Regions from separate parts of the Desulforamulus ruminis DSM 2154 genome, predicted to be linked through region 2. Evidence: riboswitches for the same ligand, from Rfam matches in the RefSeq annotation. Region 2 holds a riboswitch; the other holds the start of a gene.
What was found. Region 2 has a riboswitch for molybdenum cofactor ahead of DESRU_RS02735 (hypothetical protein). Riboswitches for the same ligand answer to the same signal wherever they lie in the genome.
Positions count from the first base shown of each region.

Region 1: another riboswitch for molybdenum cofactor. It lies ahead of DESRU_RS02145 (hypothetical protein); the one in region 2 lies ahead of DESRU_RS02735 (hypothetical protein).

Region 1 covers NC_015589.1:415,944-422,765, forward strand. The annotation lists gene DESRU_RS02130 (MFS transporter) at 1-889, shown strand, start outside; gene DESRU_RS02135 (DMT family transporter) at 1,084-1,983, shown strand; gene DESRU_RS02140 (LysR family transcriptional regulator) at 2,145-3,044, shown strand; molybdenum cofactor riboswitch at 3,273-3,391, shown strand; molybdenum cofactor riboswitch at 3,427-3,546, shown strand; gene DESRU_RS02145 (hypothetical protein) at 3,631-3,849, shown strand; gene DESRU_RS19680 (helix-turn-helix domain-containing protein) at 4,013-4,660, opposite strand; gene DESRU_RS02155 (molybdopterin molybdotransferase MoeA) at 5,167-6,399, shown strand; gene mobB (molybdopterin-guanine dinucleotide biosynthesis protein B) at 6,459-6,822, shown strand, end outside.
Region 2 covers NC_015589.1:552,769-559,590, reverse strand. The annotation lists gene DESRU_RS02765 (heparan-alpha-glucosaminide N-acetyltransferase) at 1-584, shown strand, start outside; gene DESRU_RS02760 (undecaprenyl-diphosphate phosphatase) at 807-1,592, shown strand; gene DESRU_RS02755 (ferritin family protein) at 1,930-2,424, shown strand; gene DESRU_RS02750 (hypothetical protein) at 2,524-2,805, shown strand; gene DESRU_RS02745 (hypothetical protein) at 2,886-3,344, opposite strand; gene pruA (L-glutamate gamma-semialdehyde dehydrogenase) at 3,359-4,906, opposite strand; gene DESRU_RS02735 (hypothetical protein) at 4,957-5,373, opposite strand; molybdenum cofactor riboswitch at 5,426-5,545, opposite strand; molybdenum cofactor riboswitch at 5,581-5,699, opposite strand; gene DESRU_RS02730 (ATP-binding cassette domain-containing protein) at 5,785-6,474, opposite strand; gene modB (molybdate ABC transporter permease subunit) at 6,489-6,822, opposite strand, start outside.

The DNA.
Region 1 (6,822 bases), 140 kb from region 2:
GATCCTCATTCCGGCCAGCCCGGATGGTTGGCGCCATGTGTTTTACATTGGCGGATCCGGGTTCATTATTCTATACTTGGGTACCAAATGGTTAAAAGAATCACCCCGGTGGCTGATCACCCAGGGAAGATATGAAGAGGCGGAAAAAGTAATTCAACATTTTGTACCGGATGTTAAAGTGGATATGAGTGTCGAGATCGCGGCTCATAAGGATACTAATGCAGAAAAAGCCCAAGAAACCAGCGGCCTCGCCATGATTAAAGAGGTGTTTGGCAAAAAGTATCTTAAGAAAACCACTGTGCTTACCAATATGGTTATCTTTATCACCGTAGGATATTTTATCTTCTTCGGCTGGATGCCTACTTTACTAAACGAGTATGGATTTACCATGGAAGACGCCCTGTGGATGAGCGCCCTAGTATCCTTTGGAAGCCCCATTGGTAACTATATCGCCGCTTTCTTTACCGATAAAGGCGGCAGAAAGGTTCCCATTGTTGTCTATAGCGTGGCGGTAGGGTTATTAACCATTGTTTTCGGTACGATCAAAGCTCCCCTGATAATTGTCTTTGTGGGATTTGCTGTAAGGGTATTGATGGACGGCGTGTTTGTACTGATGTGGTCTTACCTGGCCGAAGCCTATCCCACCCATATTCGGAACAGCGCCACCGGCTTCATTTACAGCTTAGGGCGGATTATGACTTCCGCTGCCATGCTGTTGGTGCCCATTATCTTCAAACAATTTGGCTACGGTGTATTGTTCGGTGTCATTGGCGCCATGTTCCTGATTGTAGCTGTGGTTACCGGTATTTGGGGCGAGCGTACTGCCGGTAAATCTCTGGAGGAAATTGCCGTTGAAGCAGCGGAAGAAGCGGCCCCGGCTAAAGCATAAAAAAAAATGTTTATCCATGTTACTGCTCCCCATTATAAAGACCGGAGAAAGACATGCCGGGAAATTAATTGGCGGGCTTAAAGTAAAGCAAGAAATTGAAGCGTTGGTTTGAACGAAGAATAAATGGCTGAGATAAAACCTCCTGGGTTCCAGGGGGTTTTATCCATACTTTTCATGTAAGGGTGGGTTCTGGAGTGCCATTAAAAGGCTATCTTTATGTAATTTTGTCTGCCATAGCTTCAGCCCTTCTTCCGGTTTTTTATAAACTGGGGTATCACATGCAGGTTACGACGGACACACTTTTGGCTATGCGTTTTTTTATATCGGCAGCGATTCTGATGACCCTTGCCGTTGCCACCAAAAAGATTCAATGGGCATCCCTAAAGCCCTGTTTGGGCACTCTGGCCGTACAGGCAGTTATTTATTTTGCAAGTGCGGTATTTTACATATTGGCTACCAAATATATGTTGGCTGCTGTAGCCAGTATGTTATTTTACGCTTATCCGGCCATCGTCCTATTGATTATGACCCTTTATTACCATGAAAAATTATCCGTGAAACGCCTTATATCATTGGGTTTGGTGATCCTGGGCTGCTTAATGGTGATTAATCTATTTAGCCAAGACTTTGATTTAAACTGGCAAGGGATTGCTTGCGGGCTGATGGGAGCCTTGATGTTTGCTATATATATCATCAGAGGTCAAAAAATCAGCAGGGAAATAGACCCCGTTACGGTGATTGCATGCATTACGACGATTTGCTCCTTATTTGTGGTGCTGATTTTCCCTCCGGTAACCATGTTTACCAGTCCATTGACTCTCCCCCAATTTTTAGTGGGTTTAGGGTCGGCGGTCTTTTGTACGGTTCTGGCCTTAACTCTTTATTTAATGGGCTTGGCAAAGTTAGGAGCGAGCCGGACATCCATCATCAGCACCATTGAACTGGCCTTTACCATCGGGTTTGCTTGGCTAATTTTAAGTGAAAAACTTTCAGCCGTACAATTGCTGGGCAGTGCCAGTATTATTGCGGGGATTATCATATTACAAACAGAAACAGAAGAGGTACCGGAATACAGCAAAAAACCTTCCATATAAAAAGACATCCTCCCGGGGTATAATAATATTAGAATTCAAAAAATCCCATGGACGGCTGCCAAATAATATTCCGACATTTTGAAAGAACAAAAGGAACTTTCATTCATAGGGCAGATATAGTATGCTTTTTAAAATATGTTTTTTAGAATTGGGGTGATGAGATGCGTTTAGAACAACTCTATTATCTTGTTGAGATATACCAATCAAAGACAATTTCCCTGGCTGCCGAACGGGCGCATATTTCGCAGCCGGCGTTAAGTGCGGCCATAAGTAAGCTGGAAGATGAATTAGGGGTTCATCTATTAAAAAGAACCAATCATGGCGTTTCTCCCACTGAAATAGGAGAAACCATTATTCAGAAGGCCAAAGAAATCATTGAAAGTGTTGAGGAAATTAAGCAAATTGCTAAAAGCAACGACCTGGAACTGAATGGCAATATTTCAATAGCGGTGGAGCCAGGCGTCAATATTACCATTATGCCGGAGGTTCTTACGAATTTTAAATACAATCACCCCAAAGTAAACATATTTATAAAAGTGGGCGAGTCCAATAATATACTTCGGGATATCCAATCGGGTAAAGCAGATTTTGGTGTGATTTTAAAAACCGATGAGCTTATACAGGCAAAAGACGTCAAGCTAAGAGAACTATTTGTAGATGAACTGGTATTAATTGTCGGAAAACAAAGCCCCATTTCAGGCAAAGAATCCATTACCCTGAAGGAAGCCATGTCCCAGCCAATTGTTTTATACAATACAGAGTATGTAACCAATTGCGGGATATCCAGTATCTTAAGGAAGCACGGCGATCTTGACGTTTTATTTCGGGTAGATAATTTGGAAATGTTGGAAAAGGTACTGCTACACCGGGATTGTGCCGCTTTTATTCCTAGATTTATGGCTGAGGAATACGGCAGATCCAATGAGATCGTAACCGTTCCCATTAGTGATGTCCCTCTGGATATTACCATTGCCATTATATGGTCCAATCGCCACCATTTATCAATGGTAGAGAAAGAATTGATTAAGGGGATAAAGTCCACCTGCTGTGATGTAAATTAGAGCAAAACAAAACCGAGTCAGCGAAGACTCGGTTTTGTTTTGCTCTTTTATCCGCCGGATTATAAGGTGCTTAAATAAATTGTCGATCCTAATCAAAAATTGTTATTTTTTTCAGGCAATATAAAAAATATAACTGTTGCCAGATGTGTCTTTTTTTGCCATAATGGAAATAAGTATAACTTATATTATGCGTATATAAAGTAATTCATTGTAAGACATGAAAAAATTCCTTAATATTACCTCCGAGCCTTTGAACCTGTGATATGAGATTATGGTTCCCCGGCCGTTAGGGTTCATCTGGAAACGGATGTGCCTCCCGTGTGGAAAGGATGGTAGGTTTATTTAGCCATGCCGTAACCGCACATTTGTGTGCGGTTCTTCTATTTATAGCGTTCTCCGAGCCATAGTGCCTAATGCGTAATGTGATGGTGTTATGGCCGTATAAGGGTTAATCGGGAAACGGGTTAGCCTCCCTTTGGAAAGGAGAACATTCCACCTGTTACTAGGGTTGGTTTGTGCTGCTTTCTTTAAGGCACCCGCCAACCTTAATTTTTGTGTGGGATATAACTTTACGGCCGGAGGCGACATGATGACAACAGAGATTCAGGATACAGAAGCCATTTTAACCTTATCTTTAGTCATTGCAGATATGGCCACGCTAATCAATGATGATATTTTGAACAAAAATATTATTAACGTGACCAACCAGTTGGTTTGCAATGCCTCAGAGAAACCATTGACGAAAGATTTTTATACTACCATGGATAGTTTAGTAAATTTATTAAAACAGTACAAGACTAGTTAATTAAGTTTTGCCGGTCGACGACATAATGGACCTGAGAACGAAAGGCTTATTCGGGTTTGTAATTTATTATCGAACCTTTTATTTTAATAACAGTGACCAAAAGAAGGCTCCGTTTTAATTACCGGAGCCTTCTTTTGGTTAAAGTGTACTGCGGGATCAGGTATTATTTTTTGTCGTTTTTTAGTTTTTGCTGCTGTAATTGAGTCCGGGCTTGGGCGAGAATTGTTTCCGGAAAGGCGTATTTAAATTGTATTTTAGCCCACTCTCTATAAGAGGGGCTAGCGTTAAAGAGAATTTCCAGGATGTTTTTCATTTCTTCAAGTTCTTTTTCGTCCGCTTCACCCGGTAGGATCTGCTGGACAAAAGATGATATATTTTCTGCCGAGATATCGGTAGCCTGCTTTTGCTTTTCCAACCGCACCTCAAGCTCTTCTCGAATAGCTTCCTTTCTTTGCTCCAACAAGTCAGCCTGAATTTGCAGGTGATGCGGCAGACTTTCCTGCAACGGTAGCCGGTGGTCAACCAAGAAGCTGTAATAGGAATGAACGGAGGGCTGGCTGTTTAGCTGTTCTAACAATTTCTTCATTCTATCCTCAGGAGATGTAAACATTTCTCCTTCGCCAGTCTTCAACCATGATTCTGAGACACCATACCGGGCACAAATATGTTTAAGTAAAGAGTCGGATGCTTTTTTAGAAGCGTTTTCGATGTTTCCAACATGGCTTCTATCGATGCCTAAGTCCTGAGCCATCAATGTCTGTGTTAAACCAAGAGTTTCTCTTATTAACTTAAACCTCTGCGAAATATTCATGTACATTCCTTCTCAGAAACATTTTTTCAATAATCATAATTCTCAGAAACATATTATGATTGACTTGCTTTCTCAGAAGCATTAAACTAGCTATAAATAGGTTAAAAATACCAACTGCTCCCATAACTTTATTGCCTAGAATCGACGGCGGCAGTCCTTCGATACCGGGAGAAAGGAGGGCGAGAGCGGATTGGGGGTTTTGGTAAGGAAGCTTAAGAAAATTTATTGCAAAACCCCTAAAAATAGAAGCATAAAAATTAGGGCAGATGAAAGCCTGCCGTGCGAATGATCTATATCATTAAATGTTGACATGTTTTCTTACTGATATTAACAAATTTTAAGTTTTGTGACAAGAGATTATGAAAGAACATTCTTTAATGTTATGCTAAATCCTTTTAGAAGTTTGGCAAGTAAAAGATTGATTTGTTTATGGATTATGGATTACCCACCAATAGCTTTAAACTGGATTTAAAAGGAGAGAAGCTAAAATAAATGGGGGAGCCACAATGTATAAGGAAATACCTCTTGAAGAAGCATTAGCAATTTTACTAAACTACACAAAGCCCATTGGCTTCGATGAGGTTGATATTATCGACGCTTTGGGACGAGTTTTATATGAGAATGTTGTTGCCGGTTTTCCACTCCCTCCTTTTGACCGGTCTCCTTTGGACGGGTATGCTGTTATGGCTGAAGACACATTCACCGCCAGTAAAGAAACCCCGGTATTACTGAAAGTAAGCCAGAACATCTTTGCCGGGAACATGCCGTCAAAGCCCCTGATATATGGAGAAGCTGCTGCTGTGGCAACCGGCGCTCCGCTTCCCGCCGGAACAAACGCAGTTATAAAAATAGAGGACACGCAGCTTGTGGGAGATCAAGTTTTGATCTTTTCCCCACTTAGACCGGGAGATAATTATATTAATAAGGGCGATGATGTTCTTGAAGGGGAAAAAATACTAGCCAAAGGAATGACCATTACTCCTGCTGTAATCGGTTTGTTGGCATCGATGGGCAAAAAAAGGGTGAAGGTTTTTAAAAAGCCGAAAGTAGCGGTTTTGACAATCGGAGATGAACTGGTTGGCATTGATGAGCCCAGGCTGCCAGGCAAAATATACAACAGCAATGTTTATGCGATTTCCGCTCAGATAGCTGAAGCGGGGGGAAGGGCGGTTCCTTATAGAAATACCGTTGATGACAGGAATCATATTGCCTTTTTGATCAACGACTGCTTAAAGGAAAACGATATGGTAATAACCACTGGCGGGGTATCGGTAGGCAAAAGAGATTATGTTAAAGAGTCGATCCAAATCAGTGGTGCCAATACTTTATTTTGGAAAGTGAATATAAAACCGGGTACACCCATTGTCTGTGGTGAGAACAATGGGCGATTGATCATTGGCTTGTCTGGAAATCCCGCTGCAGCCATGATTACCTTCTATATGCTGATCAGGCCTGTTCTGCAAAGCATCAGCGGCACCCGGCAGGTGGCTCTGCCCGACGTAACGGCGACCATGGAGGAGTCCTTTAATAAGAAAAGCAAGCAGCGGCGTATGTTAAGAGCAAAAGTTTGCTGGAAGAACGGTGGTTATTATGCCGTTCCCTGCGGGACGCAAAGTCCGGGAGCTTTAAAGTCAATGCTGCACTGCAATGCACTGATTGATATACCTGGAGGGAGCGGACCGTTAAATATTGGGGAAAAAGTAAAAGCCATATTATTATCCCCAAACTATGTTTCGTAAAGGGGCAATCTCTATTTTTTAAATTTTGAATATTTAAAAAATGATTCTGGAGGTGAATTGTGGTGAACATCCCTATCATTACCGTGGTGGGAAAATCGGATGCCGGAAAAACAACCTTTATTGAAAAGCTGATTAAAGAGTTGAAATTTAGGGATATCAAGGTTTGTACCATTAAACATGATGTGCATGGATTTGATATTGACAAGCCTGGAAAAGATACCTGGCGCCATGCCAAAGCAGGGGCGGATACCGTAGTGATATCCTCCTATGAAAAGATGGCCATGATTAGAAATGTTCAGGAGGAATTAACCCTGGACCAAATTGCCCAGATGGTTAGTAGTGATATCGATATTATTATTACGGAAGGTTATAAAAGATCGAATAAGCCCAAAATAGAAATCAGTCGTTTGGAGAGAGGAACAG
Region 2 (6,822 bases):
ATGACGTACAGATTCACTATGAACAAGGCATCATTTATTATACCGGCAAAGCCGCAGCCTGTTTGTTTATTTTTATTGCCGGTATCAGCAGTTCCCTAAGTAAAAATAATTTGAAACGGGGGGTTATCCTCCTGTTCCTGGGATTTGTTATTACTCTGACCACCGCTGTGGCCGTACCGGGCTCGAACATTGTATTCGGTATCCTTCACTTTCTAGGCGTTAGTATCCTTTTATATCCCCTGTTTAAGCATATAAAACCGCTGATTTTATTTTTTATGGCAACTTTGATTATCTTGTCCGGACGGTATCTATCCGGCATAAACGTCCCGGTTAATTTTCTGTTCCCCCTGGGACTTGTAACAGAAGATTTTTATTCGGTGGACTTTTATCCCCTTTTTCCGTGGTTCGGTCTCTTTCTTTACGGCGTGGCCTTCAGCAGATGGAAGTATGCGGCTAAACAAAGTCTTTTCCCCTTTACCCTGAATAATTCTTTACTGGTTTCAGCCGGGCAACATTCACTGATCATCTACCTCATACACCAACCGGTTCTTTTACTGCTCCTTTACCTCTTTTTCCATTTATAAGAGGCGTACCCCTTATAAATATGGCCTCCCATGGGTAAAAGCCAGGATGTTAACCGGCTGCCGGGAACAAGCATAAAACGTCCTTTTCTTTAATAACCTCCAGTATATGGGGCTTAGATGCCCATGATCTTAGAAAAATTAAATATTTTAAGCTATGGGTATACTTTTTTTGTTATAATAGGGTTGTTTTTTGAAACAGACTATTGATACCGGAGGGTAATTATGGAAGAATTTTTTAAAGCTGTCATACTGGGAGCTGTTCAGGGGTTAACCGAGTTTCTGCCGGTGAGCAGTACCGGCCATTTGTTGTTAGGCAGAAAATTGATGGGCCTCTCCGAAGCAGGTTTATTTCTGGATACTATGCTGCATCTGGGAACCCTCTTGGCCGTGGTGGTTATTTTCTGGCAGGATATTATCTATATGATTAAAAATCCCTTCAGCAAGCTGACCCTTTTGATTCTGGTGGGCACCATTCCAACCGCCATCATTGGTCTAACCTTTGAGGATTTTTTTGAGGAAATTTCCAAAACAGGAGTCACGGTGGGATGGGAATTTTTAGCTACCGGCATCATCCTCTGGGTGGCGGACAACGTGAAAAAACAAGGGACCAAGAGTATTGAACAAATTTCCTTCTTTGATGCGTTTATCGTGGGGACCTTGCAGGGTGCGGCCATCCTTCCGGCCATTTCCCGGTCCGGGTTGACCATTGCCGGCGCCTTGTTCCGGGGTATTAACAAACAAGCTGCCGCCCGTTTTTCCTTCCTTTTATCTTTGCCGGCCATTCTGGGGGCCGTGGTGCTGCAAAGCGCTAAATTGGTGGGCGGGCAGGCCGAATCCATCGGATTTCTCCCTTTGCTTGCCGGAACTATTGCCGCCGCCCTTTTCGGTTATATCGCTGTTAAGTGGATGCTGGTGATTCTCCAGCGGGGTTCTTTAAAAATTTTCTCTATCTATGTATGGATTCTGGGCGTAGGAATTCTGGCGGCACAATTTTTAGGTAAGTTTTAGTTAAGTCCTCTATGGATAAAAAGATTTAATGCCACATTTACTAAAGAGAGCAATCTATTAAAAAGTAGAATTTCTAAGCAAGTTAAAGATTTAAAAAACGTTTCAGTAAGAATGAACTTTTAAACAAAAAGATTTTTTAAATCCGTGTCCATCCGTTTAATCCGTAAAATCCGTGTTCCGTTCTCTTGCTTTGAACATGGATTTCGGATTTCCATCTATTGGCACGGATTTTTTGATTTTTTTTATTAGGAGTTAGTTAAGACTTTTTTCATCTGTGTAATAGATATTTGTCTTATTTTATTGTTACACTAGGAAAAAGTCTTAGGGGGTATAGAAAATGACAACTGGTTGCTCGGAGGAATTATCGAATATTAAATCAGCCATCTTAAATGAGCATGAAGGCCAGCAGTTTTATCAAATGGCTGCGGAGAAGGCAGATGTTCAGGAAGTAAAAGAAATTTTCCTCAGTCTGGCTGAAGAAGAGAAAAAGCATGAGCAATATCTACGAAGTCTTTATGACTCTGTGCAAAGCAACAACGTAAACTGTCCCGATATTTCCTTCCAACCCGGAGTTCCGGTAATCTTTGATCCGGCTAAGCTCTCCAAGGAATCTCCTTCTTTACTGGTATCCGCCCTGTCCGTGGGCGTTATGATGGAGGAGGCCTCCATAGAGTTTTATAAAGAGGCGGCTCAAAAAACAAACAATGATCATGCCAGAAGGCTGTATCTAGAGCTGGCTCAGTGGGAAGGCCAGCACTATCAGGCGCTGGAAGAAGCCTATGATTTTGCCTGGGATGAATGGTGGAGTAAACAAGGATTTTCTCCTGCATAAATACCTTCCCTCCCCTTGAAGTGATCTTGCGGTGATGAAAATCATTACGCATAAAAAATTACTCGGAAAGCAACATTAAAAGAAAGAAAGGAGGAAATCATGCATACGCTAAGTCATTTAACAGAAGCTTTACACCAGAAAGAACAGGCTCTTATCCAGTATGTACGATACATGAGAGAAGCCCAGGACAGCCACAACGAAAACATGGCCGCGCTCTTTGCCGACCTGGCCAAGGCAGAAGAAAAACATATTGCCGTCATCCGGGATCAAGTGGCCAAATCCTCGGCACAAACGGACCTGTTAAATCAGTATGAAGAGGTCAATCAATATAATTCACAACATTCCACCTATGAGGCATCCTCCGAACATTCTATGAATTAAACCGGTTACCGAAAAAAAGTCCCCCTGGGGCTTAACCAGGGGGCAGGCGCGATTTATATACATTACAATAAAAAATAACGTTATTGGAGTACTTTTTCAGATCGACTGTTCCGAAAGCTTATAAAACTGTTAATGATCTGTTCAAGTACAATTTCCTCCAGCGTCCGGAACATGACGCTGTCTAAAACATGCTGAGCCACACCGGGAAACACCCCATTTAATTCCGGTAGATCCTTCACCGGCTCAGGCAAGAAGCATACATTGGATAAGGTTGCCGTAAACATCCCGTGATCAAAGGAAGCCTTCGTCAATCGCTCCAGGTAGGGAGACTTCCTTAAGGTCTCGGTGTAATAGCGAAATAACCTTGCTGCCAAAACTAAAATTTGTTGTTCATTGAGTGCAAAGCCTAGTTTGTAATAGGCCCCACAGACGCCTGCCGCACAGGCAAAGATGATTTCTCTTTCCAGCCAATCATCCGAGGAGCGAAGGCTCCTCTCCACAAGGACAAGAAAGCTTTGCAGTTCGTCATTGGCTTCCATCTAAGAGTCCTGGATTAGTATTTTTCAGATATGGCTTTGGCTTGGCTAAACAATAACAGATAATCCCTGCCCCCAGCCTTGGAATCGGTGCCGGACATGTTAAAGCCGCCAAAGGGATGGACTCCCACCAGAGCACCGGTGCACTTGCGGTTAAAATAAAGGTTGCCTACGTGAAATTCCCGGGCAGCTCTTTCCAGGTTGGCCCGGTTCCGGGAAAATACCGATCCCGTAAGACCATATTCGGTGCCATTGGCAATATCCAGAGCGTGGCTAAAATCCTTCGCCCGGATAACCGCCAGTACAGGACCAAAGATTTCCTCCTGAGCAATGGTGGCATTGGGGGGAACATCCGTGATCACCGTGGGCTGTACAAAATAACCGCCCATATGCTCCAGGGTCTCTCCACCCACCTGCAGGGTACCTTCTTTTTTCCCGATTTCAATATAGGATTTAATTCTCTTCAAAGAATTACTGTCCGTCACCGGTCCTACCGGATAATTATCTACGGCCGGTCCCACGGTCAGTTTTTTGGTTTTATCAATGACTAACTCCACAATCCGATCATAAACGTCATCTAAAATAATGGCCCGGGAGCAAGCAGAACATTTCTGTCCCTGGAAGCCAAAAGCAGATGCAACAATAGCCGCCGCCGCTTCTTCTAAGTCGGAACTGCTGTCCACAATGATGGCATCCTTGCCGCCCATTTCCGCCACGACCCGTTTTATAGCCTTCTGTCCAGGGACCATTTTGGCTGCCAATTCGCTAATTCTTAATCCCACTTCCTTGGAACCGGTAAAATTAATAAAACGAATTTGGGGACTGCTCACAAGATAGTCTCCAATGGCTCCCCCGCTGCCGGGCAAGTAATTCACCACTCCGTCGGGCAAACCGGCTTCCTGAAGGATTTCAATAAATTTAGCTGCAATAACAGGAGTATTGCTGGCGGGCTTAAGCACCACCGTATTCCCTGTCACAATGGCGGCAGCGGTCATGCCCGCCATGATGGCCAGGGGGAAATTCCAGGGAGGAATTACTAACCCTACACCCAGCGGTATATATTTCAGTCTGTTGTCTTCACCGAAAATCCGCACCAGGGGCTGCGGTTCTGCCAGACGGCACATCTCCCGGCCGTAAAACTCTAAAAAGTCAATGGCTTCGGCCGTATCCCCGTCTGCTTCGGCCCAGTTTTTACCGGCTTCAAAAACCATCCAGGCGGACAGTTCCATCTTTCTTCTTCTCATAATCGCCGCAGCCTTAAAAAGATAGCGGGCCCTCTCCTCAGGCTTTACTCTGGACCATCTGGCAAAGGCCTCCTGGGCACTTTCCAGAGCCAATTTAGCCTCCTGCAGGGATGCCTTGGCTACATAGCCAACCACCTGATCCGAGGCTGAAGGATTGAGGGAAATAACTTCTTCACCGGTCTCAACGGCTTTGCCGTTAATAATAAGGGGATAACGGCTGCCTAATTTAGCTTTCACTTCTTGCAGTGCCTTCTTAAAACTGTCTGCCACCTTTTCATTGCTAAAATCTAAAAAAGGTTCATTTTTGTAATCTGTTAGCATTTATTCACCCCGTCTATATTGTTAATAGTGTGGCCAAACCGCAACAGTACTTACGCTCTGTTTTGCATCTTGGTCTGGTACCTGTAAATCAGCTTGTAATTCTTCTTATATTGAACTACATAAATTCCGGGCCTGGGATATACCGGGGAATCCAAATAAGTGTAAAGAAGACGATTGATGATTTGCTGCCGCCCGGCAGCTACCGGCATCCCTGTTGGATAATAAAAAGAAACGACCATCCCCCTTTGGCCAAATAGCCTTTCATCTCTGACCAGCCACCCTTCATCAGCCATCTGGGAAAATTCCAAATACATGTCAAAAACTCGCTCAAAGAAACCGCCCAACGCCATGGCAATGGCACGGATTTCCCCTTCTCCCTCACTATAATAACCAATGGCTTCCCCAGGATAAAATGAAACCAGTAGCTTGCCAAACCTTTCCATAGGCCAACCGCCTTTCTTAATCAACAGGGCTGGTTCGTGTTTTTCAGGAAAGCAACACAAACCAGCCTGTAGATAACAGGCGGGAAAATGCTCTCCTTTCCAACAGGGAGGCTAATCCATTTCCAGATTAACCCTAACGGCCAAAATACCTTGACATAAATGTTTTAGGTAGGATGGCTCGGAGAAAATTATATTAAATTAAAAAACCGCACGAGGTGCGGTAAAAGACACAAGAAAAACACTTACCATCCTTTCCGCACGGGAGGCTTACCCGTTTCCAGATAAACCCTATGGGCCTGGGAACCATAATCTGCCATCCCAGGTTCCAAGGCTCGGAGGTAATTCGTTGAGCTTATTTATAGTTTATTCTACATGGATTGCATTAATCCTCTTTGTAAAATTAAAATACAAATTATTTTTTATGTGGATCGTTTATTACAAATCTTTAGACGGAAATGTTGTGGCAACACTCCGGCATCTTAATAATTCTTTTACCTCTCCCTTTTCCATGGAAATAATCTGATCCCCTAAAAATTTTGCTTCTTCCTCGTCGTGGGTTACCAGAACAAAAGGGATTTTCCATTGACGGTGCAGATTTTTAAGCTCCTGTCTTAAATTTAACCTGGTTTCTTTATCTAAGGCGCTGAGGGGTTCATCCAACAACAACAATCGGGGCTGAACCGCCAAAGCCCTGGCCAGGGCCACCCGCTGCCTTTCTCCCCCGGAGAGCTGCCTTGGATAGCGGTCCATGAGATGTCCTACCCCAAAGGAATTAAGCAGTTCTAAAGGGTCCAGGGTTTTTGCCGTTTTCTTCTTGGTACTGTTAAGTCCGTATAAAACATTTTTCTTTACCGTCATATGGGGGAATAAAGCATAGTCCTGAAAAAGGTAGCCGATATTTCTAAGCCTTGTGGGAATATTGATTTTTTCCTCGGAGGAAAAAACCACCTGATTATTTATTTTAACAAAACCGGATGAAGGGTTGCGCAAACCCGCCAGGCAGTGTAAAACCGTTGTTTTTCCGGAACCGGAAGGACCCCACAGCACGACAATCTGGTTGCTGACTTTTAGTTCAACTTGTAAGTTAAAGTGCCAAAGTTTTTTGTTAATAGAGGCTTCCAACATTACATCACCGTACTTTAATAATTTTGCCTTTTAGCCCACCGGTTAACCCAGAAAATAACTAAGAAACTAAATACCGTTACAATGGCCACCAGGGTTCTGGCGGTAGCGTCGTCTCCGGCGTCCACTGCAAAGAAAATGGCCACCGGGATGGTGGAGGTTTTTCCCGGGATGTTTCCCGCCACCATTAGTGTAGCGCCAAATTCACCCAAAGCCCGGGCAAAGGAGAGCACCAATCCGGCTACAATTCCCGGCCAGGCCAGGGGGAGGGTGATGGTAAGAAATATTCTTACCTCACCGGCTCCCAGGGTCCTGGCGGCTTTCTCATAATTTACGTCTACACTTTTAAAC